4 regions of the Lactiplantibacillus sp. DA1 genome follow, and region 1 is predicted to be linked to each of the others. Evidence: predicted binding sites of a transcription regulator. Region 1 holds the regulator's gene; each other region holds the start of a gene.

The links. Region 1 encodes Rex, which represses fermentation and respiration genes when NADH is low (regulators of the CRP and FNR family bind a similar motif). Its sites were predicted from a motif close to TTGTGAANTANTTCACAA; they were not measured.
Region 2: the regulator Rex is predicted to act here: its motif matches at 1,319-1,336, upstream of RXV91_RS01060 (FAD-binding protein).
Region 3: the regulator Rex is predicted to act here: its motif matches at 1,864-1,881, upstream of RXV91_RS09335 (shikimate dehydrogenase).
Region 4: the regulator Rex is predicted to act here: its motif matches at 2,422-2,439, upstream of RXV91_RS13740 (FAD-binding protein).

Annotation. Positions count from the first base shown of each region.
Region 1 is NZ_JAWHTQ010000001.1:440,189-444,897, forward strand. It holds gene groL (chaperonin GroEL) at 1-191, opposite strand, end outside; gene groES (co-chaperone GroES) at 247-531, opposite strand; gene RXV91_RS02070 (type II CAAX endopeptidase family protein) at 724-1,368, shown strand; gene RXV91_RS02075 (redox-sensing transcriptional repressor Rex) at 1,504-2,181, opposite strand; gene RXV91_RS02080 (ABC-F family ATP-binding cassette domain-containing protein) at 2,349-4,331, shown strand; gene tsaD (tRNA (adenosine(37)-N6)-threonylcarbamoyltransferase complex transferase subunit TsaD) at 4,408-4,709, opposite strand, start outside.
Region 2 is NZ_JAWHTQ010000001.1:217,560-222,268, forward strand. It holds gene RXV91_RS01060 (FAD-binding protein) at 1-1,276, opposite strand, end outside; gene RXV91_RS01065 (LysR family transcriptional regulator) at 1,478-2,404, shown strand; gene RXV91_RS01070 (bacteriocin immunity protein) at 2,475-2,696, opposite strand; gene RXV91_RS01075 (helix-turn-helix transcriptional regulator) at 2,689-2,961, opposite strand; gene RXV91_RS01080 (helix-turn-helix transcriptional regulator) at 3,127-3,879, opposite strand; gene RXV91_RS01085 (kinase) at 3,947-4,441, opposite strand; gene RXV91_RS01090 (putative metal homeostasis protein) at 4,530-4,649, opposite strand.
Region 3 is NZ_JAWHTQ010000005.1:156,494-161,202, reverse strand. It holds gene RXV91_RS09345 (MFS transporter) at 1-759, shown strand, start outside; gene RXV91_RS09340 (LysR family transcriptional regulator) at 843-1,772, opposite strand; gene RXV91_RS09335 (shikimate dehydrogenase) at 1,917-2,807, shown strand; gene RXV91_RS09330 (MFS transporter) at 2,820-4,052, shown strand; gene aroD (type I 3-dehydroquinate dehydratase) at 4,036-4,709, shown strand, end outside.
Region 4 is NZ_JAWHTQ010000009.1:46,829-51,537, forward strand. It holds gene RXV91_RS13730 (LysR family transcriptional regulator) at 1-574, opposite strand, end outside; gene RXV91_RS13735 (DASS family sodium-coupled anion symporter) at 680-2,095, opposite strand; gene RXV91_RS13740 (FAD-binding protein) at 2,559-4,709, shown strand, end outside.

The DNA of each region.
Region 1 (4,709 bases):
TGATCGTCTAATTCGATCGCCTTAGCAATCGTTACACCATCATTAGTAATGGTTGGTGAACCATATGATTGTTCCAAAACAACGTTGCGACCCTTAGGACCTAACGTTGACTTAACTGTGTCAGCTAATTGATCGACACCTTTTAGCATCGCTGAACGTGCATCTTCAGAGAACTTTAATTCTTTAGCCATTATCTCTATTCACCTCATGAATTTAATTTATTTTAAGTTGCGCAATTTAAATGGATTAGTCTTCGATTGCAACGATATCTTTTTCGTGCAATACCAAGTACTTAGCACCTTGATACTTGACTTCGGTACCGGCATACTTATCGAATAATACTTGATCGCCGACCTTCACGCTGGGGTCAACTTTTGTCCCGTTATCTAAAACACGACCGTCATTGACGGCAACAACCTTCCCGCTTTGAGGCTTTTCCTTGGCGTTATTGGCAATGACAATCCCACCAATTGTTTGTTCTTCTTCTTCTTGTTGTTGCAAGATAACGCGATCTCCTAATGGTTTTAACACGTGAATCCCTCCATTTATTCTTTTTTAGCACTCCTTAGTTCCAAGTGCTAATTACATTGTCAACTATATCATTTTAATTCAAGATTGCAAGTAATTTGTCAATTATTAGTCAAAGAATGTCAAATCGACTATAATGAAATTTACAGTTATCGCTATGCAACTTAAATTAAACTTTTAAAAGGACGTGAGTTGATGGTCAATCGCCGCCAATCAATCTTTATTCTCATTATTTACTTTATTATTTATGCCCTACCAAGCGTTCTAGTTACCGCTTTTCATCAACTTGGTTCTCAAGTATTCGTTATTCAAACCGTTGATTACTTGGTCGGTGCCGTCCTGCTCATTTGGTTAACTAGCCGAATGAAAACTAAAAATGTGATTGAAAAGCATCCTAGTAATTGGATCAAAACCATTCTTTGGGGATTGATCGGACTCGGGCTCGTCATCGTCGGCCAATTGATTATTCTAAAAATCACTGCCTTGTTAGGCCAGTCAACTGCTTCAACCAATACCACCACACTCCTGACAGTTGGCCAGCAATACCCAGCCTTTTTCCTAGCCATCATTATCGGCGCTCCAATCATGGAAGAAATCGTCTTTCGCAAAGTTATCTTCGGTAATCTGAGCGCGGTCACTGGTAAGATTGGAGCTGCCTTAATTGCGAGTGTGTTATTTAGCTTCGCACATGCGGACGGTCACTTCATTCTGTATGCGTTTGTCGGCCTCTTATTCTGTTGGCTATACCAGCATACCGGTCGCATTCAAACTTCTATGACTGCCCACATCCTAATGAATGCATCGGTCGTATTACCAACATTGCTTGGATTGTTGCATTAATCAAGCCTAGTATGTCTCAATAACTGTAGCCGTCACTAAACACTTGTTTCACATAAAAAATTGACACAAAAAGGTGCCCTAGGACTGATTCCCAGGGCACCTTTCACTATCAATTTCTAGAACTAAGGCAATACCTTAGTCTTGAGCCTCATTCTGATCGTCATGACCAGATTCACCCAATTGCTGACCGTAATGCTCAATAAAGTAGATCAACGTTTGCAATTCATTAGTCAAGTCAACGTTTTGAACCCGGACTGTTTCTGGAACCGAAATTCGTAACGGCGTGAAGTTCATAATTCCCTTCACGTTAGCATCAACCAAATCATCCGTAATTTCCTGAACAACCGTCGTTGGAACTGTTAAAATTGCAATTTCAATCTGTTGTTCGATCAATTGCTTCTTCAACTCAGTCATTGGGTACACTGGCACCCCACTTTGAACCGTATTGGCAATCGCCTCGTTCACATCAAAGGCCGCTGAAATTCGAACATTACTATTTTTGTGAAAATTGAAGTTTAATAAAGCGTGACCTAAATTCCCGACCCCAATCAAGGCAACGTTCGTTAAGGTATCTTGGTTCAAAATTTTTTTAAAAAATGCAAGCAACGTTTCAACATCGTATCCATACCCTCGTTTACCGAGCGCCCCAAAATACGAAAAGTCTCGCCGAATCGTTGCTGAATCTACTTTAACCGCCTCGGACAACTCGGTTGATGATACCCGCTTCTTATCTGCATCTAGTAAGATATTCAAGTAGCGGTAATAAATTGGTAACCGTTTTGCCGTTGCCCGTGGAATTTTTGTTTCTGCCATTCGGACGCGTCCTCCTATATAAAAGTTTGTGAATTTGCTGACACTATTCTAGCATAACCTACAACTTTGTGAAATAATAATTACTTATTATTCCAAATAATTGGGCAAACCGTTGCAATATGCTACAATTATGTCACGAATCAAATGTGAAAGGAGCTTAATAAAGCGTGATTTTACTACAAGTACAGCAGGTAATGCGGCGTTTTGGTGCCGATGTCTTGTTCGATAACGTACAAATGGACATTCAAGAGCACGCCCGGGTGGCCCTCGTTGGTCGCAATGGCGCCGGCAAATCAACCTTACTTAAAATGATTGCTGGTGAAACGGTGCCTGACGAAGGCCAGATTTCGATGCGCAAGGGACTGACAATTGGTTACTTGGCCCAAGATCAAGGCCTAGACAGTCATAATACAATCTGGGAAGAGATGAGTAGTGTCTTCGCCGAACTACATGCAATTGAAAATCGAATGCATCAACTCGAAAATCAACTCAGTGATCCGGCTATTATGAACAATGAACAGGCCTACCAACAAACTTTAAAAACCTATGACCAAATTCAAACGGAATTTCAACAGAAAAACGGTTACGGGTACCAAGCTGAAATCCGGGGGGTTTTACACGGATTTCAATTTGACGCTGATGTCTATGATAAATCGGTCACTGAACTATCAGGTGGTCAAAAGACGCAGCTCGCACTCGCCAAGTTACTACTTGAAAAACGCGACTTACTTATTCTTGACGAACCAACTAACCACTTGGATGTTGAAACTTTAACTTGGCTAGAAAGTTATTTACAGTCATATGCAGGCGCATTGCTTATTGTCAGCCATGACCGTTACTTCCTAGACCGAGTCGTTAATGAAGTTTATGATCTGTCGCACCATGAAATGGTCCATTATACTGGCAATTACGATCAGTTTGTTCAAGAAAAAGCGGCACGCATTCAAGCTCAGTGGAAACACTATGAAAAACAACAAGCCGAGATTAGTAAACTTGAAGACTTTGTTAACCGTAATATTGTTCGAGCTTCTACGACAAAACGTGCCCAGGCCCGGCGCAAGCAATTAGCTAAGATGGAACGACTAGATCGTCCTGATAATGACGAGAAAACGGCCCACTTTGGCTTTCATGCCGCCAAGCAAAGTGGAAATATCGTTTTGACCATCAAAGACGCTGCCGTGGGTTACGGCGGTCGAATCCTTTCAGAACCAGATAATCTCAGTGTTAAAAAACATGAAGCAATTGCCATCGTCGGCCCAAACGGGATTGGTAAATCAACCTTCCTCAAGAGTATCTTGGGCCAAATTCCATTCATTAAGGGTAAGGCCGTGTTTGGCACTGGCGTCGTCACTGGTTATTATGACCAAGAACAACGCAACCTTAATGACAAGAAGACAGTATTGGGTGAATTATGGGATGAACATCCAACCACGCCGGAAAAAGATATCCGAACCATTCTAGGAAGCTTTCTCTTTACTGGAGAAGACGTTGATAAACCCGTCCACGCACTATCTGGTGGCGAGCGGGCCCGGTTACTACTGACTAAACTCGCCATGCAAAACGACAACTTCTTGATTCTTGATGAACCGACAAACCATTTAGATATTGACAGTCGTGAAGTATTAGAAGTAGCCCTCAACGATTTTGATGGTACCCTACTCTTCGTTTCACATGACCGTTATTTTATTAACCAAGTTGCAACCAGTGTCGTAGAAGTCTCACCAGAAGGAACTGAACTTTTCTTGGGTGACTACGACTATTACATTGACAAAAAACAGGAACAGGCTGAAATTGCAGCGGCGGCTGCCAGTCAAGCTGCTGAAGAAGCCGCCAGCGCTGGGACGACTGACCCAACTAGCGCAGCAACTGTCACTCCCCGTTCGACGGGCCAGCAAAATTATCAGGCTAGCAAGCAGCAGCAACGAGAAAAACGTAAACTTGAACGCACTGTCGCTGCTTTAGAAGAACAGATGACAACGCTTGATGCGCAGACGACTCAGATTCAGACAAAAATGGCCCAGCCAGAAGTTTCAGCTGATGTTGGTCAGTTGCAAGATCTACAGAAAGAACTTGACGCCATCACGACCCAACAAGAACAAGTTGAAATCGAATGGACTGAACAAGCTGAGGCCCTCGAGGAACTCAATTAATATATATTGACGAACAAATCAAAAAAATGGTCGCACTTTAACCTTATAGGTTATCGTGCGGCCATTTTTTTGATCATTATTTTAACATCCCGGGCATCCAATCAAACGCCAATCCCGGATCAGCATTAAGTGTTGCATCCCCAAATTGGTGGTGTTGATATTGGACGTAACCGGCAGCACCGATCATCGCACCGTTATCACCACATAACTTCAAAGGTGCAAGTAATAACTCGGTGTCGGGAAAAGCAGTCGGCAAATCTTGCTGTAATCGTTCACGTAATCCATGATTAGCAGCGACCCCACCGGCTAAAACAAGTTGTTTGACCGGATACTGCTTTAAAACGCGTAATGTCTTGCTCATCAGCACGTCGACCACGC
Region 2 (4,709 bases), 220 kb from region 1:
TGTTGTTTGTTAACTTAAGCGCATAATACGGTCCATCATCAAATGCCCGCATCGTATCAACCTGCCGATTAAACGCGTAGTCAGTACCAGACTCGACAAAATAATTGAAATCATGAACGGTCTTGGTAAGTACCGTACCATCAACTTCCATAACTCGTGCTAAGTCGTTTAGAGTAGTGGCCTTCACAACTAAATCGGTGAGATTATTAATTGGTGTATATTGACTAGCTAACATTTGACGGTACTGAGTTTCATCAAAAACCAAGTATGGATGCACGTTTGTTCGTGGGACGCGCCACATTCCATGATCATAAATGTGACCGTGCCGGTTGGCTTCACTCTCATCAAAATACCGACTACCGTCATCAGCCACCGTGATAACGCTACCATGGTTCACTTCCGGCCAGCCTAAAATCAAGCGACCACGTTCACCTTGTGGTACGGCAATCGAAAGACCATGTAAAAATCCGAGTGATTCATAATTTTGCATGTGCCAAAAGTCCGCGCCAACTTCTTGGGCCATCTTAATACCAGCACCCTTATTAAACAGCGTGCCCAATGGTGCCAAGTGCTCAGCACCAAGGTAGTCCTGGATGGCTTGTTGATTATTTTCAAAACCACCACATGCTAGGACTACACCATTGGTAGCTCGAACATTAACTAAACGATGCTGACGTTCGATTTGGACACCGATAATTGTATTCGTAGCGGGATCTTGAATCAGATGTTGTGCCGGCGCACTAAGCCAGACATCAATCTGTTGCTGCCGATCTAACACTTTTTGTCGCAAGATTTTCCACAAAGCTGCATCAAAAATGCCATGATGGACGGTTGTAAAGTCATAGGATTGGACTCCATCAAATTCAGGAAACTCATGAACTGCACTGTCTAATGAAATTGGAGAATCAGCAGCTGTAAAATCATTTTCGACACTCACCGGGTCAACATTGAGATATTTTTGAACATAGTCGCGCATATTCGCCATGCCCGCTACGAAAGTATCAACCATACTATCGTCTAATTGCATGGGTGCCGTTAAGTTTTGATAATATTTTTTACCCTCATCGAAACTATCTACCGTTCCTAAGAGTTGGGCAGAATAACGGGTATTGCCTCCTTCATGACCATTCGGCGCTGCATCCGTGAGCAACACCTTCGCATGTGCATCCGCCGCAAACCGCGCTGCTGTCGCCCCGGCACCACCAAAGCCAATAACTACCGTATCATATTGATAATCCCAAGTAATTTGATCCAATTTTTTTAGCATGCTGCTCATCCTTTCAAAATCCGTTTAACAAATTTTAAGATGCAATATCAATTGCTATTTAAATCACAAGCAGAATCATTTTTTGATTACACTTATATTATATAACCGCTTTCATTTTTATAGAAATAACAATCTGATTATCTGTTATTACAAATGAGTAATGGGTTATACTTGATTTTAATAAGATTAAGCATTAAAGGTGGCGATTTCATGGAAAATAAATTGTTAGTATTTTTAGAAGCTATTCAACAGCACAATAGTATGACGAAAGCTGCACAAAGTTTATTCATCAGTCAGCCGTACATTAGCCGCACAATTAAAAGTGCGGAAACTCATTTTGGGATCCCCTTAATCGACCGCGGCCATCGTCCACTTGAATTAACTTATGCTGGAGAAAGATTACTGACTTATTTGCAAAGTGACGCTCGTCTCCATCAGCGAATGAACACTGAGCTTAAAGAAATCAGTCAAAATAAGTATCAAAGTATGACGATTGGGATTACACCACCAATGGCTAATGCTTGGTTTAGTCAAACACTACCTGCTTTTTATCAACGTTTTCCGAACATTCGCACTAAAATACTAGAAATCACAACATCAAAAGCAGAAACGTTGCTGGCTAGTCATCAGCTAGACTTTTTTATTGGCAAAACAATTCATCAAACTAACGTCAAAACCATCCCTTTGCAGACAATTTCTTTGTCTTTAGTCATTCCAAAAACAGCCGGAATATATCAGTCCAATCAATTTTGGCGACCGTTCACCCCCACCATTCTTACAGGAATGACTGGTGAGCCTGTCATCCGTGCAGTCGGTGAAGCTCGCTTTCAAGAACTGGTTGACCATTACTTTGCCGATAAAGGCATTCAAACGATTCCACTCATTGAAGTCGATAACTCGCGCTTTGCACTAAGCTTGACACTTCAAGGACTTGGTAGCATTGTTCTAGCCACTGCAATGTTGGCAAGACTAGCCACTGAACCAGCCAAGTACCCTATCAATGCGTTCAAATTACCAACAAGCGAGCTCAGCCTTGATTTTAGTATTGCCTACTTACCAAGTCACGTGCTAGCTAAACCGATTGCTTATCTAGTCGAACAAGCTTGTCAAACCTTCAACCCTGCGATTGATTTTTAGCATAAAACGCAAACTGTCAGCATCTATTAAGCTAGATGATTGACAGTTTGCGTTTTATTTTCAAAATCAATCACCGGTAGTGAATCATGTTCAACCCCACCAGCTGTTGCATTAGTTGCTCATTTTCTGGTGATAGTTTGATTTGTTGCTGCTGCAAACATTTAGAGATGTCTAAGTTCATACTGTCGAATACTCCCAGTACTGAACCAGTTCGCTGTTCCAATAGTTCCTGATAATAAGTTGCCAGCAGCTGTCGTAACGGTTGCTCGTTCGTGGTATTTAGATTAGCAATCTAAATCACTAATTATGCCCACAGCAACACGTGCCCGATCCTGCCCCCCGCTGTACCATTTCACCGTCATATCTGTTCGACTCCTTTTACGCAATAACAACTGCCACCATGGTCGCTGAACAGGTCTTCTGCTCAAACCTAATAACTCATCCGTCGAGACAGCAAATAGTTTGCTCAGTGCTACCAACAACTCTAAATCTGGATAACTTTTTCCTAACTCCCACTTGGAAATAGTTTGCCGTGAGACGTGTAACCGCTCCGCCACCGTCTGCTGGAACCATTAATGCTGTTGTCGTTGCTCTTTTATTTTACTGCCAATCACAATTTTCATCCTACCCGCTCCTCTATTACAATACTAGACTATTGGGTGCACCAATTCATTGCAACACACTTAAGCGCTACCGCAACGGTTGGTTGCAACTGTTCAAGATCAAGTCTCGGTATGAAAATGCTGATACAACGACTTTCCTGAAACTAACAATTCCACAACTTGTTGAGGATCATCAACAAGCACACCTTGTCGTTGCAAATAACTGACAAATTGCGGTAAATAGTCGCTGGCCTTCAACGCACATTCCAGCTGATAAGTTTGGGCATTAGTCTTTAAAATCAATTGAAAATAATCCGGATTAAAATCAAATGGTGAAAATCGTTTGCGACACCGATAACTGATGGTAACCCGCTGCAGATCTGTATAGTGGATTAGTTGGCGCTGTGGACAATTGAAGACAATTTGGCGAAACTTAGTCAATGTCGATGCAGCATACGTATGCAACTCAATGGTAGCAGGCTGAATCACCCAGTAACTATTGATTCCCACTGGAACGACCACAATCAATCCAACAATATAAAGTGATAAAAAGAGCCACCACGGCTGATAACCAAAACCAGTAAACAATAAACAAACAAATAGCCAAAATAATCCGAGACCCAGAAGTCGACCAAAGCTTAGTCGTCGACCAACAATATATGGCTTTGGAAAGAAAGCACTACCACGAACTAATTCATCCAAGGATAGATTATACAGATCCGACAGTGCCAGTAAATTATCGATTGATGGAATCGCCTTTCCGCGTTCCCACTTAGACACTGCCTGAGTCGTAACAAATAACTTGGACGCTAGTTGTGCCTGTGTCAATCCATACTGACAACGACGCGTTTTCAATAATGCTGCGAGTAACATTGGCTCGCCCTCTTTATGATTTCAGCTTAATCCTCAACCACGATCAAACCAATCAACTCGTGGTTGTTTAGTCACAATCATGCATAGCAGTCATAATTTGTTGAACTTCCGTGGTTAAATCTTGTTGCTCGTCAATTAAGACTTCATTAGCAATGCCCAACGTGTCATGTGGAAGCCACCACCGACGCATGTCTTCCACACCAAAATCACGATGACGCTTTTGATGACGCGCCAAGGTAGTGGCAAAACTCACTTCAAAATAATAAGTGAGGACGCGTGGAAACGATTGACTAAGCCGCGCCAACATTTTTCCATACCGATCACGTGCTAAGATGCCTTCCACAATGACTACAGGCACACGTCCCAGTCCATAACGCGCAATTTGTTCAATCAGACCAATTGAAATATTTCCCGGGTAATCATGACTCATCAGCATGTCGCGACGAACGACATCTTGGGACACTAGCAACGTATGATGGCCCACGCGTCGTTGCAACGCCTGCGCTAGCGCCGTCTTACCACTCCCAGAATTCCCCCGAATAATCACCAAAGTTGTTTCCATCCACATGTCCTCCACTCATTCCTGTATCTTAATCATACCGCACAGCTAACAAAAAAACGTTAACCAAATTGGCTAACGTTCGCTGACACTATTTGGCTTTACTGGCGTTACGTCGGGCATCATGTAAAATCTTCAATGCGCGTTTCCGCGATTTTAAGTTGGTCCCCCGTAGACGCCTGCGCGCACTTGCTAAATCTTGTTTTTCCATCATGGGTGCCTCCTTTTAAATAGTAATAATTACCATTTAAATTATATCAGCTATTCGATA
Region 3 (4,709 bases), on a different contig from region 1:
ATTGTGGCTGGACTAGATCATTTTCAATTATGGTATGGTTGGGCGTTCTTATTATGTGTCTTTTTAATGGTGGTTAACTTTAGTTTTTTACGTCGGCGAACTTTTCCAAAATTAACAACTGATCAAGTATCAACGCCTAATAAAAAGCAAAACACTTTGCAAAAGCATATGCCACTAACGCTAAAGAAAATTATTCTTGGATGTGTTCTGACGATTTTCGGCTATATCTCAATGGCAACTTTTTATTTGGTAAGCCAATGGTTGACAAAGTATGGCAGTGACGTGATTCATTTGAATTTAGTACATGCTCGAATGTTAGTTAGCGTTTATAGCGTTGGATCTATTTTAGGCGTTATTGTAACTGCTTTACTAGTTGAGCGAATTATTAAGCCGGTTTGGTTTATGCTGTTTGATACTGTGGTATCGTTGTTAGCATTGCTAGCCTTAACGCTAATTCCAACGTGGTGGGTAGCATTAATCAGTTCGTTTGTGATTGGATGCTCAGCTGCAGGCGGTGTTATGCAACTAGGACTAACCGTTATGAGCAATACGTTTCCTCGTGCTAAGGGTCGTATTACGGGAATTTATTATACTGCGAGTGGATTAGCTTCATTTACGATTCCGGTATTTACCGCTTGGATTTCTCAGATTGGCATTTATAAGATTATGTGGTTTGACGTACTAATTGCTGGAATTGGTGTTCTTTGCAGCATTGTAGTTCTTGCCCTATTTCGAGAAAAGAAAGCAATCGTTGCTTAGTAAAAAATCTCTCAGGTCTATAATACATGTATTATCACTAGTCTGGCGATAATACATGTTGCAAACCTGAGAGCTTTTTTGTCTTAAATAAAATGTTCCTTTTGCGTGTAATGTTGCCAACAGTAACTGCGACTGAATTCTTCAAATCGACTAACTGAAGGTGTAACAAAATGATTACGTTTGCTGATGAGGTATATTTGGTGACGTAGTGGCTGATCAGCTAAGTGCTTCAATGTTATGCTGGTCTGGTCTAAAAGCGGTAAGTATGGCATCAAAGCGACACCAAAATTATAGCTCACAAAGCCAGCCATGGTATGATCCTCTTCGACTTCGTAAGCGATTTTGGGCTTTACATGCGCCTGGCTTAGAATTCGATCAATCAAAGGACGTAAACCACTATTATGTGAGAAAAATATCATGGGATATGGTTCCAAGTCTTTAACGAATAATTCTTCTTGTTTGGCTAACGCGTGGTGGCTAGGGACAGCTGCCACAATTTCTTGTTGAACCAATGGAATAAAATCAAATAAGGTATTAGTAGGTTGCTCGCCGAGGCGGTCGACACTTGAGGCTAACACTAAATCAAACTTTTCATCAGCAAGTTCCTGAAGTAATTCAGTCGAGTTTCCTTGACCGAGCTCAAATGTAATTGCATGATTTTTATCATCTGTATGAAACTTAGTGATTAGTTCGGGGACTAGCTGCTGTCCAAGTGTATAAGTAAAGCCCAATTTAACATGTCCTTTGTCAGGATCCATTAATTGCTGAACGAGCTCATTGCCTTGTGATAAATCGCTTAAACTTGCCGTAATATACTTTAAGTACACAGAACCAATCGGCGTTAAACGAATATTACGACCATCTGGTTCAAATAAAGGAACCCCCAGTTCACTTTCTAACTTTTTAATGGCATAGCTTAATGAAGGTTGTGAGATACCAAGGTTTTCAGCCGCTTTTGCCATGTGTTGTGTTCGTGCCAATTCTTTGAAAAATTCCAAATGTCTTAGATTCAATCTGCGTGATACCCCTTTCATTCATAAAACAATTTAATGAATTTAACAACAGTTCTATATTTATTATATTAAAGCATTTTGTTAAGATGACAAGTGAATTGAGTAACAAATATTAAAAATATAAATTTATAGGAGTGGATTTACATGACTGAACGCATTGATGGACACACATTATTAATTGGATTGATGGCATATCCGATTCGGCATTCAATGTCACCAACGATGCACAATAATGCATTTGCTAAATTAGGATTGAACTATGCATATCTAGCATTCGAAATCGATAACAAGAAGCTACCTTCAGCAATTGAATCGATTCGGACGTTAGATATGCGGGGTTCTAATGTTTCAATGCCTAATAAGCAGAAGGTTTTGCCACTGCTAGATAAATTAGACCCAGCTGCTGAGATGTGCGGTGCGGTCAACACTATTGTTAATGATGATGGAATTTTAACCGGTTACACGACTGATGGTATTGGCTTTATGAAGTCTCTGGACGATGAAGGGATTAATATCCGTGGTCATAAGATGACATTAGCAGGTGCTGGCGGTGCTGGTACTGCGATTGCTGTTCAAGCGGCATTAGATGGCGTTAGTGAAATGTCAATCTTTAACTTACATGATGCAGAATGGGAAAACGCTAAACATAATGTTGATTTGATCAACGAGCGGACTTCTTGTCATGCTACTTTACACGAATTAGAAGATCGTGATGATTTTAAGAAGGAAATTCAAGATTCATATATTTATACTGATGCTACTGGTGTTGGCATGAAACCGTTGGAAGATAAGACTTTAGTTGATGACCCAAGCTGGTTACGTAAAGACCTCATTGTCTTTGATACCGTCTACGCACCACGGACAACTAAATTAATGAAGGTTGCTCAAGAAGCTGGCGTTGAACATGTCTTCAATGGTTTGGGTATGATGCTCGAACAAGGTGCTGCTGCCTTTAAGCTCTGGACTGGTGAAGATATGCCAGTTGATTATATTCGCCATATTTTATTTGATGAAGACGCTGCAGCACAAAAATAGACGGGGGTTGCCATGAAAAATAAATATATGCCGACAGCCATTAGCTTATATTTAAACTATTTTATTCATGGGATTGGGGTTATTATCTTAGCCCAAAACATGGAAGCTTTGGCTCAACATTGGCAAACGACTACAGGCGGTGTTGCCGTAGTAATTTCATCACTTGGTATTGGTCGTTTAATCGTTTTATTAGTTTCTGGATTTTTGTCAGATAAGTTTGGCCGTAAACCATTCGTGGTTCTTGGTGTTATTACGTACTTGCTCTTCTTTGCTGGTATTTTATTAAGCCCATCAATTACGGTAGCCTACATTTTCGGGATACTTGCTGGGATTGCGAACTCATTCCTTGATTCTGGGACTTACCCAGCGTTAATGGAAATGTTTCCAGATTCAAAAGGAACTGCGAACGTTATTATCAAGGCCTTCATTTCAGTTGGCCAATTTGGATTACCGTTATTCGTTAGTTTCTTAGTTGCTGGTAATTATTGGTACGGTTGGTCGTTTATCTTTTGTATTGTTGTATTAGTTGCTAATTTATTGTTCATGTTGGTTGCTGGAAAGTTCCCAGTTGCTAATCAGGATGCTAAGGTTGCTGCTAAGGACGAGACTGAAGCAGTGAAGCCTGAATCAAAGGGTAGCTTATGGTTTGATGGCACGCTATTTATCTTATATGGTTATGTTTCACAGGCAACTTTTTACTTAGTTAGTCAGTGGTTGAGTCAATATGGTGCTAAGGTAGCCGGAATGGGAGACGCCAGTTCAAGAGCACTGATTAGTTATTATAGTATTGGGTCAATCGTTTGCGTACTGGTGACGGCTGCGCTAGCTAAACGTGCTGTAAAAGAAATTCAATTCTTAGGCGTCTATACCTTACTTTCATTTCTCTCGTTACTACTGATGTATCTGGTACCAACATCTTTGATGTGTTCAATCATGTCGTTTGTTGTTGGATTCTCAGCTGCTGGCGGGGTTATGCAATTAGGATTGACCGTCATGTCCACCTTCTTCCCACAAGGCAAGGGGACGATTACCGGTGCCTTTTATACGGCGGGATCGATCGCATCCTTTACGATACCGTTAGTTACAGGTATGATGTCAACTAATCTTGCAAACATTTTCTTATTTGACGTTATTATTGCGTTGATTGGATTTGTATTGGCTGTACTAATTACAGTTCGTTATTACCACTTATTTGGTAAGAACAGTCAAAAGGAGGTCACGATTGATCATGACACCAATCGTTAAATTACGTGATATTGAATTAGGAACGGGACGGCCTAAGATTGCCGTTCCTATTACGGGAAAAACCATTGCAGATATTTTAGCTGCAGTTGAACCAATAAAGGCTGCACAGCCAGATGTCGTTGAATGGCGAATTGATTTTTTTAAGGATGTAACTAATCCAGAACAGTTGAAGTCGGCCGGTCAGCAACTTCGCCAGGCTTTAGGTGATATTGCCTTATTAACCACCTTTCGAACTAAAGGTGAAGGCGGCGAATTAGCACTATCAGATACTGAGTATTTTAAACTGTGTGAGACGGTCTTAGATGGTGGGTTCACGGATGCATTAGATGTTGAACGTTACCATGACGAACAAGCTGTTAAGCAAATTGTTGCAGCAGCTCATGAGCATCAAGTAGTTGTGATCATGAGTAATCATGATTTTGATAAAACGCCGGCGGTTGCTGAGATCGTTAAGCGACTGACTAGTATGGTTGATTATGGTGCTGACGTTGCTAAGATGGCTGTGATGCCACAATCGGTGGAGGATGTCTTAACATTACTGACAGCGACTAATATTGCACGCCAAACACTACCACAGCCAGTAATCACAATGTCGATGGGTGACTTAGGAAAAGTGTCACGGCTTGCTGGTGAAGTGTTCGGCTCTTGTTTATCATT
Region 4 (4,709 bases), on a different contig from region 1:
TTGGTACGCCTTGTAAATCAGTTGCGCGAATTGTCTCTAGCTGGCTTAGCGGACTATTGACATTAACCAAAACCTGCAACTGATGTTCCTCTAAGATGCTCACCCGTAAATCAGTCGAGTGTTCTGGCAGCAGTGTTGAAAACACGGCCGCATCTAACTTACCATTTCGCAAATCAACTAATAACTTTTCAGAATCAGCAATCGTCGTCGTTACTTGATCCAATAAGTGAACTGATATAAATTTTTTAATCACCCGTGGGAGCCAGATTCCACCCGCTACGTTTGAAAAACCCAATCGGACCTGCCGTTCATTAGCGTGCTGAACTTCTAACGCCATTTGAGAAAAAGCCTTTAAAAGCTGGCTAGCCTTAATATACAAAGTACGCCCGGCCGCCGTCGTTACTAATTGTGCCCGATGGTTGGCCTGTGTTAACAAGACTGCATGGTATTCGGATTCTAAACGTTTCAAAGCAGCCGAAATCGCGGGTTGCGTAACCTGAAACTGGGTAGCTGTGGCTGTATAATTTCCCGTCTCAACTAATGAGCAGAAATATCTCAAATCACGTTCATTCACATTAATACCTCCACGCTCAGTTTTACTTGATGCTTAATTTTAACACTAAATAAACGGCAATTCGCAGTCAGTAATGATCACGAATTGCCGCTTATAATTAAGTATTTACCACAAACCTAATAACTTCGTCCAGAGCAGCCCTCCACCTAACCAAATAATATTAAAAATAACACCCACAATTGCGCTTAGTTTCCACCACTCCGCACTCGTCACATAACCCGTACTTGATAGTAATGCAGCAGGGCCTGCCGAATATGGCGTCGTTGATAAGTTGATTGATCCAGCAAATGCCAACAATAAAGCCGCTAAGACGTGGGGCACGCCAGCACCAATAGCAATGGATAAAAAACCGGCGTATAGTGCCGAAATCTGTGTTGAGACACTCGGAAACATATAATGTAAGTAGAAATAAGCCAAAAACAAAATAATTAGAACACTAATCCAGTTCATTCCGTTCAGTAAATGTCCCAATGTTTTTGAAAACCAAGGGAAAAATCCTAACGTCATTAATTTCTTGGACATCATCATAATGATTGATAACCAGACTAAAATATTCCAAGCAAAGTTTTCATTAAGCAAATCTTTGGTGGTTAATACGCCAGTAATTAGTAAAATAACGACCGCAATAAAACTAACTTCGGTAGCATCAATGCCAATCTTAGTCCCAACCAACCATAAAATGATGGCTAAAACAAATGTTACCGACATAATTTTTTCACTAGCGGTCATTTTTCCGAGAGCCGTCAGCCGTGTCGTTGCCCAGCGATGCGCATCAGGGGTTTCCTTAACTTCAGGTGGATAAACTTTATATAATACCCACGGAATAATTAGTAGCGATAAAACTCCCGGAACACAGGCAGCCATGAACCACTGCATCCAGGTCACCGTGATTCCCTGCATTTTGGCTAGCCCAATCGCAACCATGTTACCAGCCAAGCCAGTCAAAAATAGGCCTGATGTAATATTATTAACTTCATACTCAGTAAAAACTAAAAATGAGCCTAATTTCCGTTGGGTCCCCTGTTTTGGGTCAGAGCCCATTTCACGAGAAAGATTATCAATGATTGGGTACATGATGCCATTGACCCGCGCATTATTGCTGGGAATACCAATCGCCAACACGGCATCAACAAAGGACAGGGCGTACGCTAAACTCAACGTGCGTTTACCAAATAAGCTGACAAATAAATAAGCAATCCGCTTGCCAAGTCCCGATTTGATAAAACCAGCAGCCATGAACATGCACATGGCAACCATCCACGCCGTCGAATTACCAAAACCAGTCGCGACTTCGTCCATCGTAAAAACACCCGTTAACGTTGCGACAACAATCCCAATCAGCGTGACGGCCATCATCGGCAACGGCTTGGTGATACAAGCAATAATCGTTGCTACAAAAATAGCAAAGAGATGCCACGCGATAATACTAATAGCTAACGGTCGTAGTGGTGTAAGTAACCAGAGACCAATTCCAAAGACCAACGGCAAAAGAAAGCCCTTCCATTTTACTTGACTCAACATTTGCGATTCCTCCTAACAATTTATTAATTGTTAATTTTTTCACATAAACAGACATCAACAGCTGTATTCCTTTTTTCAGTATCACCATAACTTAATTTATAAGTCTGTCAATCAAAATTTAGCAATACTTAACCCGTGAATGTAATGAAATCAGCTGTACTAAGGCTTAAGAGGACGTCTGTTTTTGTTCATATATAGGATTTTATTTTTATCAACGACAATCACTGGCTTGTTTTTATAAATATAATTTATAAAAAACTAAAATAAAGTTTGCTGCTCGGTTAGTTCCTACTTAATAATCGTTGATCGAATCAAATAACTTTCGCTTGTTATCGTTGTCACAATAACGTTTTGCGGATCTAGTTAAAATTAACGGTTGTTTTTTCTATGTAGTTAATTATATTGAAAGCGTAAACAATCGATGTGCTTATCCAACTAAAAAAATAATAAAGGAATGTTGATTATGAAATACGTCGCCTTGATTGGTACGACTGCACAACAATCTTACAATCGTGAACTATTACAATTTATGAATCACCACTTTAGTCAGCGGGCTACGATTGACGTCAATGAGATTACCGGAATCCCACTATTCAATGAGCCTGATCAAGATGATATTCCAGCCACCGTTCAAACCTTAAATGATAAAATTAGCCAAGCCGATGGGGTGATCATCGGGGTACCCGAATACGATCATGCCATTCCGGCCGCACTCAAGAACGTTATTGAATGGCTTTCTTACCAGCTCCACCCCTTTGCTAACAAACCCGTCATGTTAGTCGGTACTTCCCTTGGCGTACAGGGGACGTGCCGTGCTCAAGGTGACTTACGCAATATTCTCAATGCGCCCGGAGTTGATGCTCAGGTACTCCCTGGCAATGAATACATGTTAAGCTACGCTGCTAAAGCCTTTGATCAGAATGGTCAAATGACCGATGCCCCTTCTATCAAGTTCTTGGAACGGTGCTTCGATAACTTTGAAAAATACGTTAAGGCACTCAACGGCACGCCCGCGCTCAATGTGAACTGGCACGGTAACTACGACGTTATCGTTTTAGGCTTTGGTGGTGCCGGTGCTTCAGCGGCTCGTTTTGCTGCTGATAATGGTGCCCACGTACTAGTAGTTGATGCGGCACCATTTGGCCGTGAAGGTGGCAACACCCGCTACTCCGCCCAACACGTCGTTACGGGTGAAAGCTTAGATAAACTAACCGCTTATTATCAAGCACTGGGCGCGCCATTCAGTACCCCTACTAAGACACTCAACGCCTATTTAAGCGGTATGAGTAAAATTCCAGCATATTTTGAAAAATATCTGGGGATTAAAGCCGTTAGTTGGAAACATGATATTAAACCCGGTGATGCCGTTGCCATCAAAAAAACCATGGCGGAATACCCAGAACTAGCCGGAAGTGATACGATTGACTTTGCCCTCGTTCACAAACGTGATAAAGACGCTGCATTATGGAAACTACTCCGGCAAAAAGTCCTTGAACGAGCTGACAATATTGACGTTTGGTTGGACTCACGGGCACAACATTTGATCCAAGATCCTAATACTAAAGTGATCCAAGGGGTCCAAATCAAACGGGGCGAACGACTGCTTAATATCCATGCCAATAATGGCGTCGTTTTAGCTATGGGTGGTTTTGAAAACAATCCTGAGTTAAAGCAAACCTACTTGCACAGTGATAATCTGACACCACTTGGGACGCTCTATAACCGCGGTGATGGTATCAAAATGGCTCAAGAAGTTGATGCCAAAATGTGGCACATGACCAATTATGAATCTCACGGTATCTTACCTGGAATCACCTTCAAAGAAGACGCCAATGAACGGGGCCGTCAAATTGAACACTGGCCTTTATTAAAGAACGGTAGTATTTTCGTTATCGCTGATGATGGGACACGCTACTTCCAAGAAGACGCTAAGCACCGTCACGGACACGTTTACACACATGGCTCTTGGCTAATCCCAATGAATAATCAGCACCCCTACTTAATTTTTGATCAAACCCAGTACGATGCCTTCAAACAAGAAGAAAGTCAGGCTGGTCAGTTACCGTATCCGAAATTCATGACCAAACTCGTTTCCGCGCCAACGATTGCACAATTGGCCGCCAAATTGGGAGTTCCTGCTAATAATCTACAACAGACGGTAACTGACTTTAATCACTACACAGAAGTGGGACGTGATTTTGAATTTGGTCGTGATCCGCAAACGATGCGTCAACTGGACGATGGCCCTTACTATGCCATTGCTGCGGCCAATGACGTCCTCAACACGCAAGGGGGGCCACAACGCAATGAAAATGCCCAAATTCTCAACGTCAATGACGAACCTATTCCACACTTGTTCGGCGCTGGTGAATTAGGCGGTATCGTTGCAAACTGCTATCAAGGTGGTGGTAATTTAGCCGAATGTTTGATCTTTGGTAAGTTAGCCGGTGAAAACGCTGCTCGTCCAAAGGTAGATAGTGAATCTGTCACCGCCAACGAAGCCAACGGAATTAATGACCTTGTTGATGGCGAAACAGCATCTAATGTTAAACTGGCCGCTGATCAATATCTCGGCAGTTCCAATGCCGGGCTAGGTGGCAAAGTTATTGTGCGT